2 regions of the Nodularia chucula CCY0103 genome follow, and region 2 is predicted to be linked to the other one. Evidence: predicted binding sites of a transcription regulator. Region 2 holds the regulator's gene; the other holds the start of a gene.
What was found. The regulator NtcA, encoded in region 2, controls nitrogen genes in cyanobacteria. The targets are predictions, from matches to a motif close to TNTGTANNNNNNNNTACANA.
Positions count from the first base shown of each region.

Region 1 (10,839 bases), on a different contig from region 2:
AATGTTCGCAATACCTTGTCCTTTGGCTTCTCGGTTTTTATCGCTGGGTGTATCTGTGAGTTCATCCACCAAAGCTGCGGTTAATAAAGAAGCTAACAAACCAACTAGCGCTAAGGTGAGGGAATAGGGCAGAATAATTTGCAGGGTTTCCAGTTCCCAAGGTACTTGGGGCAGGGCAAAGAGGGGTAAAGTTGTGGGTAGTTCTCCCATATCCCCGACTGTGGGAACTTCTAGTTTCAGCGCGATCGCAGCTATAGTCATTACAGCTAAAGCTACTAGGGGCGAGGGGACTACTTTGTTGAATCGAGGCAGTATATAAATAATTCCCAAGGAAAGCAAAGTCAGTATATATACTGTGGGCGGAACATTGGTGAGTTGGGGTAACTGAGCCAGAAAAATCAACACCGCTAAAGCGTTAATATAGCCAATCATTACCGCCCTGGGGACAAATCTCATTTGGCGACCGAGTTTTAGTACCCCAAATAAAACTTGAAACACCCCCGTTAAGAAGGTAGCGGCGAATAGATATTGCAATCCATGATCTTTGACCAAATCAATCATTAGCAGCGCCATTGCGCCTGTAGCGGCAGAAATTGATCCTGGTCTACCTCCTAAAAAGGCGGTGATCACTGCGATAATAAATGAGGCGTAAAGCCCAACTTTGGGGTCAACCCCGGCAATGATGGAAAAAGCTATGGCTTCTGGAATTAAGGCTAGTCCGACTACAGCGCCAGCCATAATATCTCGCTGAGTGTTAGAAAACCACTCTCGCCTCAAAATTGTTCCGTTCAAGTTTCCTCCTAGCTTGGTTATTCAGATAAAATTAGCAGTGCTTTGATGCACTCTCAATAGCCCATTTTTCAACAAAAATGAGTAATCAGCATACTGATTTGCAGAGTCGGACAGTATGCGGAACACTTATGAGGTTAATACCTTCAGACAAATGATGAAAAGCTCAATTTGCAGGTCTGATTAATTAGTAAAAATTCCACCTGATTTTCTACTATCTATCTGGAAATATTGCTGATTATTGCAAGATTCAAGGGCTAAATTTAGGGTGGACAATTCCAACTATTTAACACTACCAAAGATATCTTTCGCTGCGACATTACCCAAACCTACTGACTACTTAAAAATTACAAGGGCATTTATCAATTTGTTTTCAGCATATCATGGGGCTGTTACAATTTGCAATAAAAATATAATTAATGTCTCTGGCTAGTGGGTAGAGAATAGATAACACTTCCACCCTTCAGCAAGCTCAATAACTTTGATTAAAAGTAATTAGCCAAACATGATGTTACGATTTTATTGCTAAGAAGATGTGATTTTTGCTAACATCATCAAGTGTAAAATTTTGCTAAAAGTGGTATATCTGCGTGATGTAGAGATGAAGTTTAGCTGGTTAAATTTGTCCCTTTGGTGATGTCAAACCAAAATTCGGTGCAGGCGATCGCAACTTTATGGGTTTAAGAAGCTAGGCAATTGGTTTAACTTTAAAAGCACAAAATATAGTTCACAATAGAGATGTAGGCTGAACCTTTAACTTCGTGCGTAATCTCCAAGAAACTCATTTAAACCGCGCCCGTGCTAGTCTCAGACAAGCACTATCTTGGTATGGATATCTCCGCAAGTCGGGACAGTTTTCTTCAAACCCGCAATTGCTAGGCTTGCTGAAACCAGAATTAGACACGTTGAACTCCACACTCAACAAATTAGACTCTAATGTAATTAGAATTGCAGCTTTTGGTTTGGTGAGTCGGGGAAAATCAGCCGTGTTAAATGCTTTGCTGGGGGAGAAGATTCTGCAAACCGGCCCTTTAAATGGTGTCACCCAATGGCCCCGTTCTGTGCGTTGGCAACCAGGTGCTAAGGTATTAGTAGAGTTAATTGATACTCCTGGTTTAGATGAAATTGCCGGGGAAGCACGGGCAAATATGGCGCGAGAGGTGACGCGTCAAGCTGATTTAATTTTGTTTGTGGTTTCGGGGGATATTACGCGGACTGAGTATCGCGGATTGCTGGAGTTACGCAAGGCACAAAAACCTCTGATTTTAGTATTTAACAAAATTGATTTATATCCCGAAACTGACCGTTCAGCAATTTATGATAATTTGCAACAATTAGGCGCAGGACATCCCCAAGCACCGCCTTTATTACCTGATGAAATTGTCATGGTGGCGGCGGAACCAGCGCCTATGGAAGTGCGGGTGGAATGGCCGGATGGTCGGGTGAGTTATGAATGGGAGACTCCACAGCCCCAGATTGAGGAATTACAGCAGACAATTTTAAATATACTTAATCGGGAAGGGCGATCGCTGTTGGCTTTAAATGCACTTATTCAAGCACGGGATGCAGAAAAAGCCATCGCCCAAAAAACTATAGATTTTCGTGACCAAGAAGCTGAAGATATTATTTGGAAATTCACTAAATATAAGGCTTTGGCAGTAGGATTAAATCCTGTACCTGTTTTAGATGTCATCTGTGGTGCGATCGCTGATTTAGCTTTGATTCGTTCTCTAGCCCGGTTATATGGTTTACCTATGACTAGCTATGAAGCCAGCAAAATTTTAAAGAGAATTTTCTTGAGTTCTGGTGGTTTGTTGTTAGGAGAAATAGGTAGTACAATAGTATTAGGTTTAGGTAAGAGTACGGCGGCGATCGCCAGTGGTGAAAATCCTCTCAATATTACTGCTTACGCTGGCACTGCGATCGCACAATCTGGAATCGCAGCTTATGGTGCATACACCGTAGGTAAAGCAGCCCAAGTATATTTAGAACAAGGTTGTACTTGGGGAGAATTAGGAGCTAATACAGTCATTGCCGAAATTTTATCTCAAGTTGATCACAATACAATTCTGTATCGCTTGCAACAGGAATTAGGGGCAAAATATCAATAATCAATTTCCATCAAATTATCATGACAACCGCTCTAAATTACGAATTTTAGATGCAAAATTGCAGAAATAATGGAAATAAAAATCAAGGCAAACACCACCGCCAGAAATTTTATTTTTTTGTTTTTTTACTGATTCAACAAAGGTGAAAATATCATGACAAAAACCCTAGAAACCGTTAAATCTGCTGTGAACGCCGGCACTAAAACTCTGCAAGAAGCTATCCTAGAATCCATTGCGGAAGCTCGTCAAACCTGCGAAATCGACGGAGACAATTCGGCTAACTGTGCTGTAGCTTGGGATATCGTCGAAGAATTACAAGCAGAAAAAGCACATCAGCAGCAAGCAAAACAACGCAAAACCGCTTTAGAAACCTACTGTGACAGCCATCCAGAAGCCATAGAATGTCTGATTTACGATGTTTAACAGTTAACAGTTATAGCAATTATTTGTGAGGCTGCATATTATTTTGACCCCACTAAACTACAAAAATCCGGTTCCCTCCTCGCTTGCGGTGAACCAGCGCTGTAGGCGGGTTTCCCTCCGTAGGCGACTGGTGTAAAGCCCTGCAGGCATGGCTGCGCTTACCGCGTAGCGTGCCGGAGGCATCACCCGAAGGGGGAGGGTTAGGGAGGGGTTCTTTTCATGTTTCACTGATTTAAGTTAAATCACTCATTGCTGATTGCGTCATTTGCTTAATTGCATTTAAATCAGGTGGTGGTGTATCACCTTCCATTCCTAACCATAAAAGATACTCAATATTACCCGCCGGGCCAGTAATAGGCGACCAAGTTAAACCTTGGTATTTCCATCCTAATTCACAAGCCATTTGCAACACTTGGAAAATAGCATCAGCTTGGTCATCAGGATTGCGGACAACGCCCTTTTTACCTACACGGGATTTTCCCACCTCAAACTGGGGTTTAACCAGCAATACTGCATCCCTGGGAGAGGTGGTTAAACGCCACAAAGCCGGCAAAATCTTGGTTAAGGAAATAAACGATACATCCACCACCGCCAAATCAGGTATTTCCTGACTTTCGCCATACAACTCTTCCGGTGTGAGATGACGTAAATTAGTCCGTTCTCTTAAAATCACCCGTGGGTCATTTCTTAAACCCCAGTCCACTTGTCCATAACCGACATCAATCCCGTAAACTTTTACTGCTCCAGCTTGTAACAAACAGTCAGTAAATCCCCCAGTAGAAATACCACCATCGAGACAAACACGTCCCGCCACCGAAATTGTAAAAAATTGTAAAGCCTTAGCGAGTTTTTCACCACCGCGAGACACAAAGCGCGATCGCTCCTTCACCTTAACATCCGCCGCAATATCAACTTCCGTCCCCGCCTTATCCACCACCTGCTGATTAACAGTCACCTCACCCGCTTGAATTAAGCGCTGTGCTAAGGCGCGAGAAGGACATAAATTTAACTCTACTAAAAGTGTATCCAGTCGCTGCTTCACCATTAATCATTATAATTAAACATTAAAACAAACTTTTGTTTTGGCAACACTAACACAGGAAAATATATAGGGTGGTCATCCCATCCCCTAATTTTTTCGCCTTGTTGATAGGAAATAATTAATGTTGGTACATCGGGATATTCATCTTTAGCTTTTTTTGTCCACGTACCTGATGTACTACCTGATACACCAGTATCTGTCATTGAAAGATCCAATCCTTGACCTTTGTTTTTTTTACTTTTACCTCTACGAACATTTAAACGTCCTTTTGTCATACCTTGAGTTTTCATATCTTTTAAACCCTTAATAATGCGCTTGTCTTCCCATTTTTCAGAACGTCCATAAGGACTTTCTGAGCTTACATAATGACTTTTAGTATAACTCAGTATTTCAATGATAAAGTCTAAATTTACCTCATCATACAAATCATCATCTTTATAATTGATTAAAAGTTTTTCAAGTTTCTGGAAACTATCTTGAATCTCTTCTTTTTTATAAGCTGGATTTTGAGGATAAATTGATGAACCCGGTGTTAATACATTAATTGCTGAAGGATCTAAAACATTAGAGCGGGTTGGTTTTAGATTCCCACCTATCCAAACAGGTTGAAGTTTAATATTATTAATGTCATCTCCAATTGCTTGACGCATTGCTTCATCTGCTTCATGAATTGTCCGAAAGGTATCTAGTATATTTTCTGGTAAGAAGAGACGAGTAACATCTTTTAATTTTGGACGATATCCATACATTCGAGCGTGTTGATGCACAGTATCAAATACTTTTTGTTTTGCATCCCGCCCATAATAAGTGACCATTAAGCCTTTAATTGTCACACCTCTACCTAATCTATTACCCCCAATCAAGATATTCATACCAGGATTATAATTAGGTTCTTTATCGGGATTATTTGCATTAATAATTTTAGGAATTGCGTGTCTTAGTTTAATTTTCAATTCCTCTATTAGTTCATTGACTGGAGGTAATTTATCTGCGGTTTTCTCTAACTCTTTATAGGCTTGTTCTAACCATTTTATTGCTTGGTTATAATCTGTTTGTGAACTCCTTTGCCTAATTGCTTGATCTAAATTAATGACGAAATTACTGATTACTTGTTCTAAATTTGTATGGATATCTTGCTTATAGCAAATATGAGCCAAAAAGGAATATATAGCATCTTCGTCATCTGAAGATAACATTTTGTAAGTTGAACCTAAGAAGAAACAACATAATGCAAACCTTAGCCCTTCAGGAATTATCCATTTATTACCAGGATTAATTGCACCATTTTGTTTTTTGATTTGACCAATTTCCTCAGCATCAACGATTCGATAGTGCTTACTACTTTCAGAAAAAAATAAATCTCCTCCCATATAACTATCTCCCGGTTCTGGTAATGCTGCACAAAACTGAGGTTTACAAGGAGTATCGAGACGTTGTAATAATAAACTTTGGGGAGTTGCGGTTATTTGAATATAAATATGATTAGCAACTTCTTGACGAATATTGCTATGTATTTGCTCAAAAGTTGTACTGTCAGAAATTGCATCTTTTCCTTTTTTAGACTGTTTAGCTTCATTCGTATTTAAACTAGCATTGTCTGCTTCATCATCAAAAATTAATGTAGGGAAATTTTTAATTTTAGCTGTTTTTAAAACTATCAATAATCTCTTCAAATGAGAAACATTTTTTGTGGTAACTAAAACAACACCCGTATCTTTAACGTAGGGTATAACTTTAGTTTTAGCAAAATCTTCAGGGTCTTTTTTCCATGCTTCCCAATCAAAAATAACCGGTCCTCCTTGAACTTGGTTATTAAAACGGTTAGCAGTTTGTTCCCCTAACCATGTATTATCTGAAGTTAAAACAATAAAACAACGAAAATTATTTTCATGCGCTAGTGCTAAAGTTGCAATAGTTGTGTTGGTTTTTCCACTTTGAACTCGACCATAAATAAGTCCGGTTGTACAATTAGGAATAGGATCTGCTCCTTTATATAGTTGACTAACTAAACCCGTGCTATTTTCTCCTACATCCCCATAACCAAAAGTTTCTGAATAAAATTTGACACAATTCTGAACAACTTCAATAGCAGTGTCTTTGAGTCGATAAGCTTCTCTTTCTCCGATTTGTTTCTCTATTTTCCTAATTAAGTGATCAATACAGGAGCCATTTTTAATAATTGGAATATTTGTCATAATTAAACTTTATGCTGATAAAATTACTTCTGGCCAGTTATTTTGGGGAATTGTACGCTCTAAAAGGACTCTTCCCGTACCTTTAACATAATAGCTCCCTCTTAGCTCTCTTTTTACAGAAACACGCTGATTAGCTAAACCCTCACGAGAATCAAGAATTGTCCATAGTTGTTCTTCTGATAGACAACAAATACCATCTCGATGACAAATCAATGCTATAAACAATTGGACATCAGTATATATACTATGAAACTTTGTCAACGCAATTTCTTCCTGTGAACTAAAGCTAAATGGCCAAGATGAATTGGGCTTTTTAGATATTTTGAATAAAATCGCCGATTCCCTATTTGTGCTTTTTATAAGATAAAGTGATGGATGTATAGAAGATAAATAACTGATGGATATATTAGCTGTTCCCTTCAGAAGTCGAAGAAAAGCCGCACCGTGTAAAAATTCTAGATCATTAATACTCATGGAAATTTGTCAAGGACTAAACCACCAGTAATATATTTTACGACAAAAAAATTCAGTATTATTATTCTCCGGGTAAGGAAATAACTCATTTGGAATATTAAAAAAAGTAAACGCACCTTGTCAAAAAAGCCAAAGTGCGATTGTTATATTATCCGTCGTTACGGACTGGGTTTATTCTCCCGCCATTTCTCATCACCAGGGCTAGATACTAAATATCCTTCTCGCTCAACTCACGAGTCATATAATCAAAAGGTTCATCCACAAAGGAAGTATCAGCAATACCTGCGGCTGCTACTTGTGCCTTTACCATATCCTTCAGAATTTGAATACCATAAACCGTAGGTCCAATAGGTACACTTAAAGAATTGTAAGTTTCCCGCAATCCTTGCAATACACGTTCATCCAACACATTCATATTACCCGCAACCAGGGCATAGGTAGCATAGCGGAGGTAATAGTCCATATCCCGCAGACAAGCGGCATAACGACGAGTAGTGTAGGCATTACCGCCGGGACGAATCAACTCTGGTTGTTCTTCAAATAACTTAGAACCAGCCTGCTTGACAAGAGAAGCAGCATTAGAGTTAATGGCCGCTGCTGCTTGTACCCGTGCTGTGCCGCTTTCAAAATAAGATTTGAGGCTGTCAATTGCATTTCGGTCAAAATACCGACCAGCAACATCATAATTCTTAATCAAGCTTGTAACTGCATCCCGCATTCTTATTCTCCTAATCAATGCTATCTATGGTTTGATATTAATTTGGTTGCACTTATGCACCCGTAAAGTTTTGTGCCATTTATTTTATTAAAATGATGGGACACAAAAACAATTGATCCGCTATTTAAGGATTCTATGCCAAAGTTGACCCCTGATGAGACGAACTTTAAGTTTTGTGCAGATGTTCGGTAAAAGGTTAATATAAGCTGTAATCCAGATAAGCTGTAACAAAAAGTACAAAATCTTCTAATGTCCAGGATTTATGATATTTCAGGTGTGTCATCTACAACTTAGTTCAGATCATCTGGGTTAGGATGCTTTGGAAGATTCTGGTATTACTTTAGAAAATTGGTAGAGAAGGAGTAACAATGACAACCCCACAAGAAGTCTTGAAAATGATTCAAGACCAAAAAATTCAGATGATTGATCTGAAATTCATCGATACACCAGGAACTTGGCAGCATCTAACTTTGTATCAAGACCAAATCGATGAAAGTTCCTTCTCTGATGGCGTACCTTTTGACGGTTCCAGCATTCGGGGTTGGAAAAATATTAACGAATCGGACATGATGATGGTACTCGATCCCAACACTGCTTGGATCGACCCCTTCATGAAAGAGCCGACGTTAAGTATAGTTTGTAGTATTAAAGAACCCCGCACAGGTGAATGGTACAACCGTTGTCCCCGTGTAATTGCCCAACGTGCCGTCGATTACCTAGTTTCTACTGGTCTTGGTGATACAGCATTCTTTGGCCCTGAAGCTGAATTTTTTATCTTTGATGATGTCCGCTTTGACCAAAATGCCCATGAAGGCTACTACCATGTAGACTCAGTAGAAGGTGCTTGGAACTCTGGTCGGAAAGAAAGCCCCAACTTGGGTTACAAAACACGCTTCAAAGAAGGTTACTTCCCGGTATCACCAGCAGATAGCTTCCAAGATATCCGGACTGAAATGCTGCTGACAATGAAAGATTGCGGCGTACCTATTGAAAAACAACACCACGAAGTGGCGACTGGTGGTCAGTGCGAACTAGGTTTCCGCTTTGGTAAGTTGATTGAAGCTGCTGATTGGCTGATGACTTACAAGTATGTCATCAAGAATGTGGCTAAGAAATACGGCAAAACTGTGACTTTTATGCCAAAACCAATTTTTGGCGATAACGGTTCTGGTATGCACTGTCACCAGTCCATTTGGAAAAATGGTCAGCCTCTATTTGCAGGTGACAAGTATGCTGGTTTGAGTGAAATGGGGCTTTACTACATTGGTGGTATTCTGAAGCACGCACCCGCACTGTTAGCCATTACTAACCCCACAACGAACTCTTATAAACGCCTAGTACCTGGTTATGAAGCACCAGTGAATTTGGCTTATTCTCAAGGGAACCGTTCTGCTTCTGTGCGGATTCCTTTATCTGGCGATAACCCTAAAGCCAAGCGCTTAGAGTTCCGTTGTCCTGATGCGACTTCTAACCCTTACTTAGCATTTGCAGCTATGCTGTGTGCTGGTATTGATGGCATCAAGAACAAAATCCATCCTGGTGAACCCCTAGATAAAAATATTTATGAACTCTCTCCAGAAGAACTGGCGAAGGTTCCTTCAACTCCGGGTTCTCTGGAATTGGCTTTGGAAGCATTAGAAAATGATCATGCTTTCTTGACAGACTCAGGGGTATTCTCGGAAGACTTCTTACAAAACTGGATTGACTACAAGCTGGCTAATGAAGTTAAGCAGATGCAGTTACGTCCTCATCCTTATGAGTTTTACCTCTATTACGATTGCTAATTGAGTTAATTAATGATTTTTTAGCCACCCGATGAGGGTGGCTTTTTTTTCTTACTCACTATCAAAATTTCGGTAGATGGCAATTTTCAAGCTATACCTGGGGAGTAGGGAGTGGGGTAAAAGCTTTTCGGTGTATAGCTTTTATCATCAACTTATGTCCTAACGTCCTTGGCGGTTGCTATAGTAACCTAGATTTTTCCTCTATCAACTTGGTGTTGACATTTTTGGGAGATGCTCAAAATCTAGCTCATGGAAGCATGACTAGTTTCATAAATCAACCGAATGGTAGGATCAATTTTCCCTTGAATGGGACTCCAGTATTTGGATAATTCTGTGGGAAGACCGAGTTCCTGTGCGGCACGCATCAGCATTGATTGTTGACGGTTTTTGACTTGCTGATATTGACGCATTGTTAACGCACGTGTTCTATCTTGAATAGACATAACTCCAGTCCTCCTTATGTTTTTAGTGATAAATGGTTAGTTAGTTATCTTTTGTTTCTTTAGAATAGCAAAATTTCTGTAACCAAAGTTACAAAATTGGGTTTATGTTACATAAATTTATAATTTAGGGCGATAGCTAGTGATTCTGCGAGGAAAAGCTGCGAAAAAATCTGGTTTTATCTAGTATTGTGGCTGTGATCATCTGATTACTCATGAGACTGGGTAGCAGATGGATTGTTGTCTGAGAAATCCTAGTACCAGTTACTATGAAATAAAGATAGTTAACAAAACTTAACTTATGGCAGTTATTTATCCCCGTAAATTTCAGAATGTTTTGAGCGCGAGGGATGTTCTCAAACAGGTAGTGTGCGATCGCCAAATCCATTTAATTACTCTCAATCGCTACCGTTACAGCGAACAACGCAGCTGTAAAGATTTAACAGAAGTCATTGAAAAACTCAATGGTAAGCCCAGAGAATTGGTGCAGGATTTATCTCGTCACATCGCCGATGAAGCCCGTCATGCCCTCTGGTTAACTGATTTGTTAGTAGAATTGGGGGCGGATATCGGTACTCCCCCTGGTGGTTCCTATATTGACGAATTTGAACGCCTGCTAGACCCAGAAGCCTTTCAGAATGAAAGTGACCCCGAATACGGTATCATTGCTCCCTTGGCGGCGATTAATGTCACCGAAAAACGGGGTTGTGAATATTTCTCGGCTCACATCTACGCCCTCAAACAAGCGCCACAAACCCCAGAAAACATCAAAATTAGGGAAACCATCGCTAAAATTCTCCCAGAAGAAGCGGGACACGTGCGTTGGGGGAATGGCTGGTTAGCAAAAATCGCCCGTAAAAGTC
Region 1 covers NZ_CAWUOL010000095.1:3,546-14,384, reverse strand. Annotated here, with positions in the region: gene ACM0OP_RS20025 (SulP family inorganic anion transporter) at 1-738, opposite strand, end outside; gene ACM0OP_RS20020 (GTP-binding protein) at 1,551-2,900, shown strand; gene ACM0OP_RS20015 (Calvin cycle protein CP12) at 3,054-3,323, shown strand; gene ACM0OP_RS20010 (TlyA family RNA methyltransferase) at 3,556-4,368, opposite strand; gene ACM0OP_RS20005 (Z1 domain-containing protein) at 4,368-6,560, opposite strand; gene ACM0OP_RS20000 (hypothetical protein) at 6,570-7,034, opposite strand; gene apcB (allophycocyanin subunit beta) at 7,243-7,752, opposite strand; gene glnA (type I glutamate--ammonia ligase) at 8,121-9,536, shown strand; gene gifA (glutamine synthetase inactivation factor IF7A) at 9,779-9,979, opposite strand; gene ACM0OP_RS19980 (ferritin-like domain-containing protein) at 10,278-10,839, shown strand, end outside.
Region 1: glnA (type I glutamate--ammonia ligase) is a predicted target of NtcA. The motif match lies at 7,974-7,993, and genes of this name have one in related genera.

Region 2 (10,839 bases):
CCTACCCAAAAACCTGCTCTGGGAGCCAAAATACTGCTATGGTTATCCGTAGCGATTGGTTGCGCCCATTCCCAAGCGGCGGCATAATTGTTCGCTTTGGCTTGCTCTTGGGCTTTGTTCCAGCGATACTCGGCGGCGTGATTAGAGCTACCATATTCAGTTAATAACAATTGCCAAGCCTGTTGAGCTGCGGCTGGGTTTTTCAGTCCTTCGTAAATTCTGGCTTTTTCTACTACGGCTCTACTTGCTTGTTGGGGATAATTAGTAATAATCCGCTCCAGGTAGACTAAAGCATCTTGACGGCTGCTGGCCAGTTCTGACAAACGTAATAAAGCTAGTCCGCTTTCGCTAGCATCGGGGAATTTTTGCACTAATTGATTATAGATGGCGATCGCCTTTTCCTGTTGCTGACCTCCTATCTGTATCCCCCTAGCCGCGCGGTAAAGATTACGGGGTGATTCCGGTGCTGCCACATAAGCCTCTCCAGCTTTAGCAAATTGATTATTTTCCCAATAAGCAGTACCCACAATTTCCCATTGTTCAGCTGTGAGATTAGGCTGTTTCACCAGTTGATCTAACACCCCCACAATACCAGCTCTATTAAAGGCATATTGCCCTAAAATTAACCTTAAATCTGGTTGATTGGGATTTTCTTGTAACCGTTTGTCAATAATATCCCAGGTCAGAGGATTAGACGGAAATTCGGCGATCGCTGTATCCTGATGTTCAGGAAGTGCAATCATATACAGAGCTTTAGCCTTTCCCGCCTCATTGGGATACTCTCGCAATACCCTTTGTCGCAAATCTGAAGCTTTACCACTCTCACCCAAGATATCTTCTGCCTGTGCCTGTTTCAATAAAATATAAGGGCCAAGACTAGGATAAGTTCTTTCTAATCCTTGCAACAAACTTAAAGCCTTGTCTGCCTCTCTGACATTAATTAAATCACTAGCTAACAAATAACGAGCGCGTTCTCTCTCTGGTGAACTAGAACCATTAGCAATAGCTTCTAATTTCTCAGCCCTTTCCTGTGGAGACAATGATAATAGTGGAAATACGTCGGAATTAGCTTGATTAGCTGTAGAGATTTGTTCCGGCGCATTTCCCACCACATTCAACCATCCTCCGAAATGTTTGGCAATTTCAGGTGCTGATACAACTGCCCCAGCTGAAAAGGCAAACAGTGCCGCACAAACAATGAGAGTGATGTGTTTTTTTTGCATTTTTTTCAGCATGAATACTTACTGGTGACAGCTAGATGGTAAGGTTTTTGGTCGATTTTTGTAATTTTCGATGCTATTTAAGGTGTATTTTATAGCAATACGACTAATTGCACCTCATATCTTTTAACGTTTTTGCTATCAACGTTACAATCCTTCAGGAGATTAATTAAGGCTTTTAGCATTTTACCGAAACTGGCAAAATTTCTCCTCTATTGATTTTTGTATAGATTTTGTCCAAATTTTAGCCAATTTCGCCCATAAAACCGGACTAATTCACCTAAATATCCTGGGAGTTTGACAGCCCTGTAGCTGGAAATCAGCGAGGAACAACCTACGATAGTCAGCTAAAAAAACAAAGCGTACTAACATATAGCAAGATATCAAAGCCGTGCTGATTAGTATGCAGAACCTGAGTAACGAAAGTCTAGAAATCGCCAAAAGTCTTTATCAGGCTGGAAAAATTAACTTTGAAAATGGCAAGTATCGAGAAGCTGTAGAAAATTTGGAAAAAGCCAGCGCTCTTTTATCTCGAAATTCTCCCCTTGGGGGTGAGGTAGAAATTTGGCTAGTGACAGCCTACGAAGCCGCCGGAAGGACTGAAGAAGCTATCACCCTATGTCAACAATTGCAACGCCATCCTTTCCCAGAAACTAGTAAGCAAGCCAAGCAGTTACTGTACATTTTAAAAGCGCCTAAACTGCAACGTCCCAGTGAATGGATGACGGAAATCCCAGATTTAGGAACATTGTCTGATAATGAGCGTAAAATTCGTGCCGCAGCCCAGCCCCAGAAATCTTCTCCTTCCCAACCTAATGAACCAGAATTAGTGGATTTGAGCCAAGTTAATACTCAAGATAATCGCTTTATTTGGGTAGCACTAATTGTTATTGTGTTAACAATATTCTATTTAACTTGGTTGAGTTTTTAGTCAAGATTAGTTACAAACATTTGACTTTTTGGGACATATATAGATGAATTATTCTAATTTGCGGAAGATTTTGCTCAGATTTATCAGGGGATTAAGTTTTGTTCTGAGCAGAATAGGTTTATTGATCAAAGTGACGACTAAAAATCTGATGAATAGCATATTTCCGCTCAAAAATCCGGTTTTGTGGCTGGTGGTGCTAACATCACTGCTACTAACTGGTTGTGTTGATTACGATGCAGGGGTAAACTTCAAAAACTCCAATCGTGGGGAAATAGTACAGCATATTAAGTTAGCAGAACGACTCACCAACTTTAGTGGCGATTATGTCTATGAATGGTTACACAGTATAGAACGCCGCACTCGTCAACTAGAAGGGACAACAAAACGAATTTCTTCAGAAGAAATTATCGTGAAAATTCCTTTTAGTAATGGACAAGAGTTGCAAGAAAAATTTAATGATTTTTTTAACTCTCGTACTAATCAAACAGCCCAGACTGTTAAGAAAGGATCGGCATCGGAACTACCGCAAATTGAATCTAATTTAATCATCGCGCAAAATAATTTTCTGCTGCTGGTGAGAAATCGCTTAATTTATGATTTAGACTTGCGATCGCTCTCATTAATTGCCAGCAGGGGTAATGTCCTCTCAGATACAGCATCAATTCTCGACTTAAAATTTAGCTTAACCACCCCTTGGGGAGCCAGAAATATTCAAAAAACCGCAACTGCTATCCAGCCGCAAAAGCAAGGCAAGGAATTAGTCTGGCAGATGAAAGCAGGGCAACTCAACCATATAGAAGTAGTGTTCTGGTTGCCTAGTCCTCTGGGTATTGGTGGTTTGTTAATTATCCTGTTTATCTGGGGAGGAATTTACTTAAGATATCGTTTTATGCCAGACCCCAGAGTGCAATTTGTCTCTGATACCAAGGTAGCAGTCACTAAGTAAGGCAGGAGTGTGGGAGGTGTGGGAAGTGTGGGAGGTGTGGGGGGAAAGATTGTTACTTCCCAATACCCAGTCCCCAGTCCCCAGTCCCCAGTCCCCAGTCCCCAGTCCCCAGTCCCCACTCCCTTCTTCACGGAGACAAACGCTGAATTTTCCAACTGTCATCGATGCGAGTATATAGCAGGCGGTCATGGAGACGACTGGGGCGACCTTGCCAAAACTCAATTTGGCTGGGAATAATACGGTAGCCTCCCCAATGGGGTGGGCGAGGAACTTCTTGATTTTCATATCTGTGCTGAAATTCCTGCAATTGTTGTTCTAACACTTCCCTACCAGCAATTACTTCACTTTGATTAGAAGCCCAAGCACCTAAGCGACTATTGGGGGGACGCATTTCAAAGTAGCTATCAGACTGTTTTGAGGAAATTTTCTCTACTGTTCCGACAATTCTGACTTGGCGTTCTAATTCTGCCCACCAAAAGACTAGGGCGGCTTGGGGATTTGTTGCTAGTTCTTGTCCTTTATGACTGTTGTAGTTGGTGAATAAAACAAAGCCTCGTTCATCAAAATCTTTGAGTAGCACCATTCTGGCGGCGGGCTGACCATCCGGTGTGGCTGTGGCTAGAGTCATGGCATTAGGTTCAGGTAGTTGGGCTGCTAATGCTTGTTCAAACCATTTTTTAAATTGAATAAAAGGATTGGGGTTAATTTCGGTTTTGCTTAAACCTTCTAAAGTGTAATCTTTGCGGAGGTCGGCTACGGTTTTATCCATGTGTCAGTTTGTTTATTTTCAATAAGTTTGGTAAATAAAAGAAGTAGCCTATTGATTGGGCTGTTATCCCACACGTGACACAAAGCATTGTGAGTGCCAAACGTCTTCCAGAAACTACTGCCCATGTCAGAATTATCCGTCAATCGTGGCCACTCGGCTTGCTTGAAGGTGAAGTTAGTGCGGGTAATTTTGAGTGGCATTTCCAATGGCATTTTCGCCGAGGAGAATTGTCTGTTAAGCCTTCTCAAGGTCGGGCTTTGATTAAAGAGCCTCTTGGTCGTTTTTTAGAACAACAGGACTATAAGTTGGAGCCGGGGGGCGATTATGCTTTTACCATTAGGGCTGAACTTTAGTGATTAGCACTTTGCTGAGGATTAATTATTGGTGGTGAGGCGATTTAGGTATCTTTCAATTAACAGGAGGGCAACTATATCATCTATGGGTCTGGGTGGCTGTCTCATGCCCTGTGGGAGGAGTTTGGTTAGGCCTTTTGGGGGATACATTTGCCAATAGCGATCGCGTGCTTCTAAGGTGCTGTAGCGCTCATCTACTAGAATGATGCTCAGTTGCTCTAACAATGCTGCGCTTAATTGCTGTTTCCACTGTTTAGCGGTGGTTTGATTACCCATGACTAGTAAGGACACGGGAAACTGTTGGCGCAGGGTTTCAATGGTGGCGATCGCCTTTGGTGCTGTCACAACTTGGTGATAGTATAATTGCCTATCTAATCCCATGACTGCTAAACCACATTTATCTCTACCGGGATCGAAACCTAAGATCACTGGTTGTGTTGGTGAAAATTCACTGAAAGTCATAATAGGGGGGAGTAGGGAATAGGGAGTAGGGAGTAGGCTTGAAACTATTTAATTGTCAGCGTTTGATTATTTAATGATTTTTAATAATTATTTAACTGTCTGCTCAGGGTAAATTTTAAGTGCTAAAAACTACTTCACCATCAATTAAAGCTAAAAGTCTAATTCTTAAAGGTCCTGCTGTATAGGTATCTTCCATCGCTATGGCTTTGATTTCTAATGGTTGATCATACTGCCTAAGTTGAAAATAAAAGCGTAAATGAGAACCTTCTCTTAACAAACCCTCGACAATACCAGCATTACGCGCCCGAAATTCCGAGGCAGAAATCAGCAAATCCAATCGCTGTGATAGCTGATAAGGTGTCATCATTTTGGGATCAGCCGTACTTGTCGCTAGTATTTCACCTGCGGAAAATACCAATTGATTGCGGGCAGCATCTGCAAAAAATTCTATCTGGTTTTCGCCTCTCACATAATTACCAGCAGAAAAAATGCGGATAACGTATTCTCTCCCATCCTGAATCTGTTGACTCAATTGCTCTATTCTGTCTGGGGTAATCAGTAGAAGTTGCTTATTTGCTGGAATTTCCCCTGGTTCAGTTAATTGAATATTGGCATTTTGGTTAGCTGTTTGCAAAAGCTGCACAACTACTTTCTGGGCTGCACTAGGTTGATTGACACGAACCACATTGGCAGCCAAAACTTGATTACGAACTAACGCTAATTTACCTAAACGCAGGTCACGGTAAGACTGATAAAATTTTTCTAGTCTGGCGACTTCTTGCTCTAAATAATTCTGTTGTCTTTCCAATTCTTTGAGGCGAGACTCTCTCAGGGCTATCACTTCTTCTCGCGCCGTAATTTCTTGATTACGTTGTTTAATCATGCCATCAAGTTCAGCTATTTTGCCATCGCGCTCGTCAACGGCTATTTTAGCCTCATCAATGGCTTTTTGAGCTTCTACATAGACTCGTTCTCGTTCTGCCTTCAGTTCTTCAATAGCTCCCTGCAATGCCTCTCTTTGGTCATAAACGCTTTGCAGTTCTGTTAAAGCCTCTTGATACTGATTGACTACTGCACCTAATTGGCTTTGGGTACTTTTAAGTTGAGTTGCGGTTGCTTGTTGTTTAGCATTTGCAGCTTGCAAAGACTTGTTAATTACCTGTAACTTTTGCTCTGCTTTGCTTTGTTCCAGTCTAGCTGTATTTAATTCTGTTTCTACTTGACTTTTTTCGGTTTCGGCAACTTTCAACTGTTCCCTCTGATTTCTCAGGTCTTTTTGAATATCTTCTAACTCAAATACACCTTGGCGCAAGCCTTCATCAGCCGCAAATAATATCCCTAATGTGGAAGCCGAAATTAATCCGCCTGTAAATATCGTTACCAATACAGCAGTTTTTTTCGGACGTAGGTTAAACAGTGAGAGGCGTGCTTTACCCACCCGTGTGCCAATGCGATCGCCCACGGTGGCGATTACGCCCCCCAAAATTAAAATTGCCGCTATCAGGATGTACCCGGTGGTCATTGTGAGCTATCGTTCACTTCAGGTGTCGGAGGCATAATGCGTCCAGATACAGCCTACTACTTTCAATGATGATCTTGTAGAGGATGGGAGATAGGCAATACCGGAAATTAATCATAATTTTAGATTTTTCTCCAGCTATGGGTGTAATTTTCCAGAACACAACATTTGCCATCCCATCTCCCATAGTTCTAGGTAAACTGCTTACTCAACGTAACAGGTTTATGCACAGTAATCTTCTTTTTGTGGATAGAAATCATTTGTTTCTCTCGCAAGTCTCCTAATAAGCGAGTGACAGTGACTCGTGTGGAACCAATTGCTTCGGCGATCGCCTGATGAGATAATTTCAGATCAATCGTAATCCCATCTGTCGAAGGAACACCAAAATCACGGCAAAGAATTAACAAAAAACTCACCAACCTAGAACCCATATCGCGGTGAGCCAAGGTTTCAATCATCATCTCCGTCTGTAAAATCCGCGAAGAAAGGCCTCGCAGCATCAACATTGATAATTCTGGATTTTCCTTTAAGGCTTGCTCTACTTGTTCAATTGGCGCTGACAGTAACTCTACAGGTGTAAAAGCCACTGCATGGTAAAACCTATCGGACTTGTTTCCCGTCAGTAATGACAACACACCAAAAACACTATTTTCCCGTAGCAGTGCTACCGTTATTTCCTCTCCTGCCTCATATACCCTGGAAAGTTTCACAGCACCCTTCAAAAGAAAATAAACTCGTTCAGCAGGATCGCCGGGAAAAAATATTGTTTTATTGCGTTCAAACGTTTCTACAACTGGAGGAAATGCCCCCGTTGCCATCTGGCGAAATACATTTGCTAGGGCTTTGTCTTGTGTCACGATCATCTCCCTTCCCCTACCCAATGCCGGAAAAACAAAAACTGATTACCTAAGAATACACCTGAAAAATCAATAAAGCACCGTCAACCTTTCTGTGCATTCCTATACTTAAACCCATAACTTCATAGCTATTTGTTCACAATGATACATAATTTTTGCTGTTTTTAGCTAGTAGTTGTTATAAGTACTTACACAGTTCTGGTCATCAGGTTTTTTAGGAAAAAATTCACGATATCTTGAGAATCTCTTCAGGATTATCTGGAGAAACTTTTCATAAAAGGTTGATTTTGATCACGATTTTGGCAAATGATCTCGACAATGAAGACAAACTCGCGTCAGATTCTAGTATGCTCCTAATAATTGATCACATTTAAATTTTGTATGCTAAATCTGACTGGAAAAAACGCCTTAGTTACAGGAATTGCCAATAACCGTTCCATCGCCTGGGGCATTGCTCAACAACTGCATAAAGCCGGCGCTAACTTGGGTATTACCTACCTCCCAGATGAGCGTGGGAAAATGGAGAAAAAGGTGGCGGAATTAGTAGAACCTCTCAACCCCAGCTTATTTGTTCCCTGTAATGTCCAAGATGACGCACAGGTGCAATCCACCTTTGAAGCCGTGCGCGACCAGTGGGGAAAATTAGACATTCTCATCCACTGTCTAGCCTTCGCCAATAGAGATGATTTGACTGGTGGTTTTAGTCAAACCTCACGTTCTGGTTTCAAAACAGCGTTAGAAATCAGCACCTATTCCTTAGTGCAGTTAAGCGGTGCAGCCCAACCCCTAATGACAGAAGGTGGTAGCATTATCACTTTGACATATTTGGGAGGAGTGAGAGCAATTCCTAACTACAACGTTATGGGAGTAGCCAAAGCCGGATTAGAATCTAGTGTACGTTATTTGGCTGCTGAATTGGGGCCGCAAAATATTCGCGTCAATGCCATTTCCGCAGGACCAATACGCACCTTAGCATCTTCCGCAGTGGGAGGAATTTTAGATATGATTCACCATGTAGAAGAAGTAGCGCCCCTGCGACGCACTGTCACCCAGCAAGAAGTAGGGAATACTGCGGCCTTCTTGGCTAGCGATTTAGCCAGTGGCATTACAGGACAAGTTTTATACGTCGATGCCGGCTACGAAATAATGGGAATGTAATCATTAATTATTACTCCCTCCTGCACCCTGCCCCCTGCGTCCCTCTGCCTCTTCCCCCCTGCACCCTGCACCCTGCACCCCTGCCTCTTCCCCACACTTCCCACTCATGCAAACAGAAACCCTGAATTTAAATCAAACTGCCCGCGTTGCTTCTGTTCATCGCACTACTGGCGAAACAGATATCAAAGTCACGATTAACTTGGATGGTACAGGCATTTGTACCGCCGCCACTGGGATTCCATTTTTGGATCATATGTTGCATCAAATTTCTTCCCACGGGTTGATTGATTTAAATGTCCAAGCCCAAGGAGACTGGGAAATTGATGACCACCACACTAATGAAGATGTGGGCATAACTTTAGGACAGGCTTTTTGTCAAGCGTTGGGTAACAGAAAAGGTATTGTGCGTTTTGGTAATTTTCTGGCTCCCCTGGATGAAGCTTTGATACAAGTGGCTCTGGATTTTTCTGGTAGACCTCATCTCAGCTATGGGTTACAAATTCCTACCCAGCGTGTGGGAACCTATGACACTCAACTAGTACGGGAGTTTTTTGTGGCGTTGGTTAATCATAGCCAAATGACTCTGCATATTCGTCAATTGGATGGCATTAATTCCCATCATATTATTGAGGCGACATTTAAAGCTTTTGCTAGGGCTACCCGGATGGCTGTGGAAATTGATTCTCGTCGTGCTGGTACAATTCCTAGCTCTAAGGGTATTCTATAGTGTAGTGAGGCTAAAGGAACCACTGAAGTTCTCAATTGGTAATTGATTAACTATGTGGTAGTTGTAACATGAAATCTGATGTAGAAATCCCTGAAAATCAACTGAATACTATGGATAACCCGCCAGTAGTCCTAACTGCTGATTTGCGAAAAGTCTATCGTACGGGTTTTTGGATGAATCAAAAAATTGTCTCTCTTAAAAGCTGTTCTGTTAAGGTGAATAAAGGGGAGACTTTTGGGTTATTAGGGCCGAATGGCGCTGGGAAAACAACTCTTTTAAAGCTGTTGTTGGGAATTATTCGCCCTAGTTCTGGTAAGGGTTTGTTATTGGGTAAGCCCCTGGGCGATCGCCATACTAAGCAAATGATTGGCTACCTCCCAGAAAATTCTTATTTATATGACTATCTCACTGGCTGGGAATTTCTGGAATTAGCGGCGGGGTTGTTCCAAATTCCCCAAAAAGTCCAACGGGAAAGGATTCCGCAATTGTTGGAACTGGTGGGTTTATCTATGGTTGATGCGCGGAAAAAGCCCATGCGTCGCTATTCTAAGGGGATGTTGCAGCGTGTGGGGATGGCGCAAGCACTGATTAATGATCCGGAGTTGATATTTCTGGATGAACCCATGTCTGGTTTAGATCCTTTGGGACGCTACCAAATGCGGGAAATTATTCTTTCACTGAAAGCCGCAGGTAAAACAATTTTCTTCAATAGCCATGTGCTGAGTGAAGTGGAACAAATTTGCGATCGCATTGCTATCCTTTCTAAAGGTGAAGTGATTTGTTCTGGTTCTCTAGAGGAACTTTTAGGTAATGACCAAACATACTACATCAAAGGTCGGGGCGGTGACTCTGAGGTTTTGAAACAGTGGATACCTAATCTAACCTTTGAAACTGATGGTTCTTGGCAAGGTACTTTACAAGAAGATTACTATGATTTTCTGGCCAGTCTACGTTTAATGAACGGGCAAATAATTTCTATGAAATTATCTCGTCATTCTTTAGAAGATTTCTTCATGGAACAGTTACAGCCAAAACCATCTGTTAATTAGATATATCTGGGGAGTAGGGAGTAGGGAGTGGGGTAAGGGGTAATTCATTTCCTCATCAGGGCTAAAGCCTTTATTTGAGGACTAAAGTCCTCACTACAAACTACTAATTCACAGAAATCAAGTGTAATTTTGCCACCATCTCACTCCGCGCCGAAACACCTAATTTGCGAAACATCCGTTTGAGGGCTTGCTTGACAGAATTTTGGGTAATCCACAGTTTCTCACCAATTTGGGCATTAGTTAAACCTTGTGCTACTAACTCAGCAATTTCTAGCTCACGGGGGGTTAAAGGACTGACTAATTGCGAATTAGAAATTTTGGCTTTTTTGGCTCGGAGAGTGGCAAGTTTTGCTGATAAATGAAGACACAAAGCGCTAAAATCAGCTAAGTCATCGGCATTAAAAGCATCAGTTCCTTCGTCACGGGCTAAGTTTAAGGTTCCCACAAGGCCACCATCACAGACAATCGGCCCAGTCATAACGTGTTCATGGTCTTGACGGGAACAGAAATGTTTCCAATCTCCTGGAGACAATAGTAATTGTTCATGGGCGGGAGCGTGTCTTTCTACTACATAGCGCCCCACCGGGTTATTCTCCATACAGACTGAGGGGATACCCTGAACATTCATTTCCTCAGTTAGCTGTTCATCAATCAGATAGATACCGCAATGTTGTACGCCAAAATACTCACGAATTTGATCCATGAGCGCCAGTCGTAGTTGCTGTTCGTTGTTGACATTGGCGATCGCTTGAAATACAACGTAAAGAGAATTAGGCATAAGTGTACCCACTTGGGGACTATGCAAGGCTTCATATTTACTTCTATGCTAATACTAGCCAAGATAAAAC
Region 2 covers NZ_CAWUOL010000080.1:1,327-12,165, reverse strand. Annotated here, with positions in the region: gene ACM0OP_RS18570 (lytic transglycosylase domain-containing protein) at 1-1,235, opposite strand, end outside; gene ACM0OP_RS18565 (tetratricopeptide repeat protein) at 1,624-2,151, shown strand; gene ACM0OP_RS18560 (DUF3153 domain-containing protein) at 2,195-3,097, shown strand; gene pdxH (pyridoxamine 5'-phosphate oxidase) at 3,225-3,866, opposite strand; gene ACM0OP_RS18550 (DUF3146 family protein) at 3,956-4,219, shown strand; gene ACM0OP_RS18545 (pre-16S rRNA-processing nuclease YqgF) at 4,241-4,681, opposite strand; gene ACM0OP_RS18540 (DUF3084 domain-containing protein) at 4,797-6,203, opposite strand; gene ntcA (global nitrogen regulator NtcA) at 6,392-7,063, opposite strand; gene fabI (enoyl-ACP reductase FabI) at 7,439-8,215, shown strand; gene hisB (imidazoleglycerol-phosphate dehydratase HisB) at 8,322-8,942, shown strand; gene ACM0OP_RS18520 (ABC transporter ATP-binding protein) at 9,011-9,991, shown strand; gene ACM0OP_RS18515 (LuxR C-terminal-related transcriptional regulator) at 10,095-10,769, opposite strand.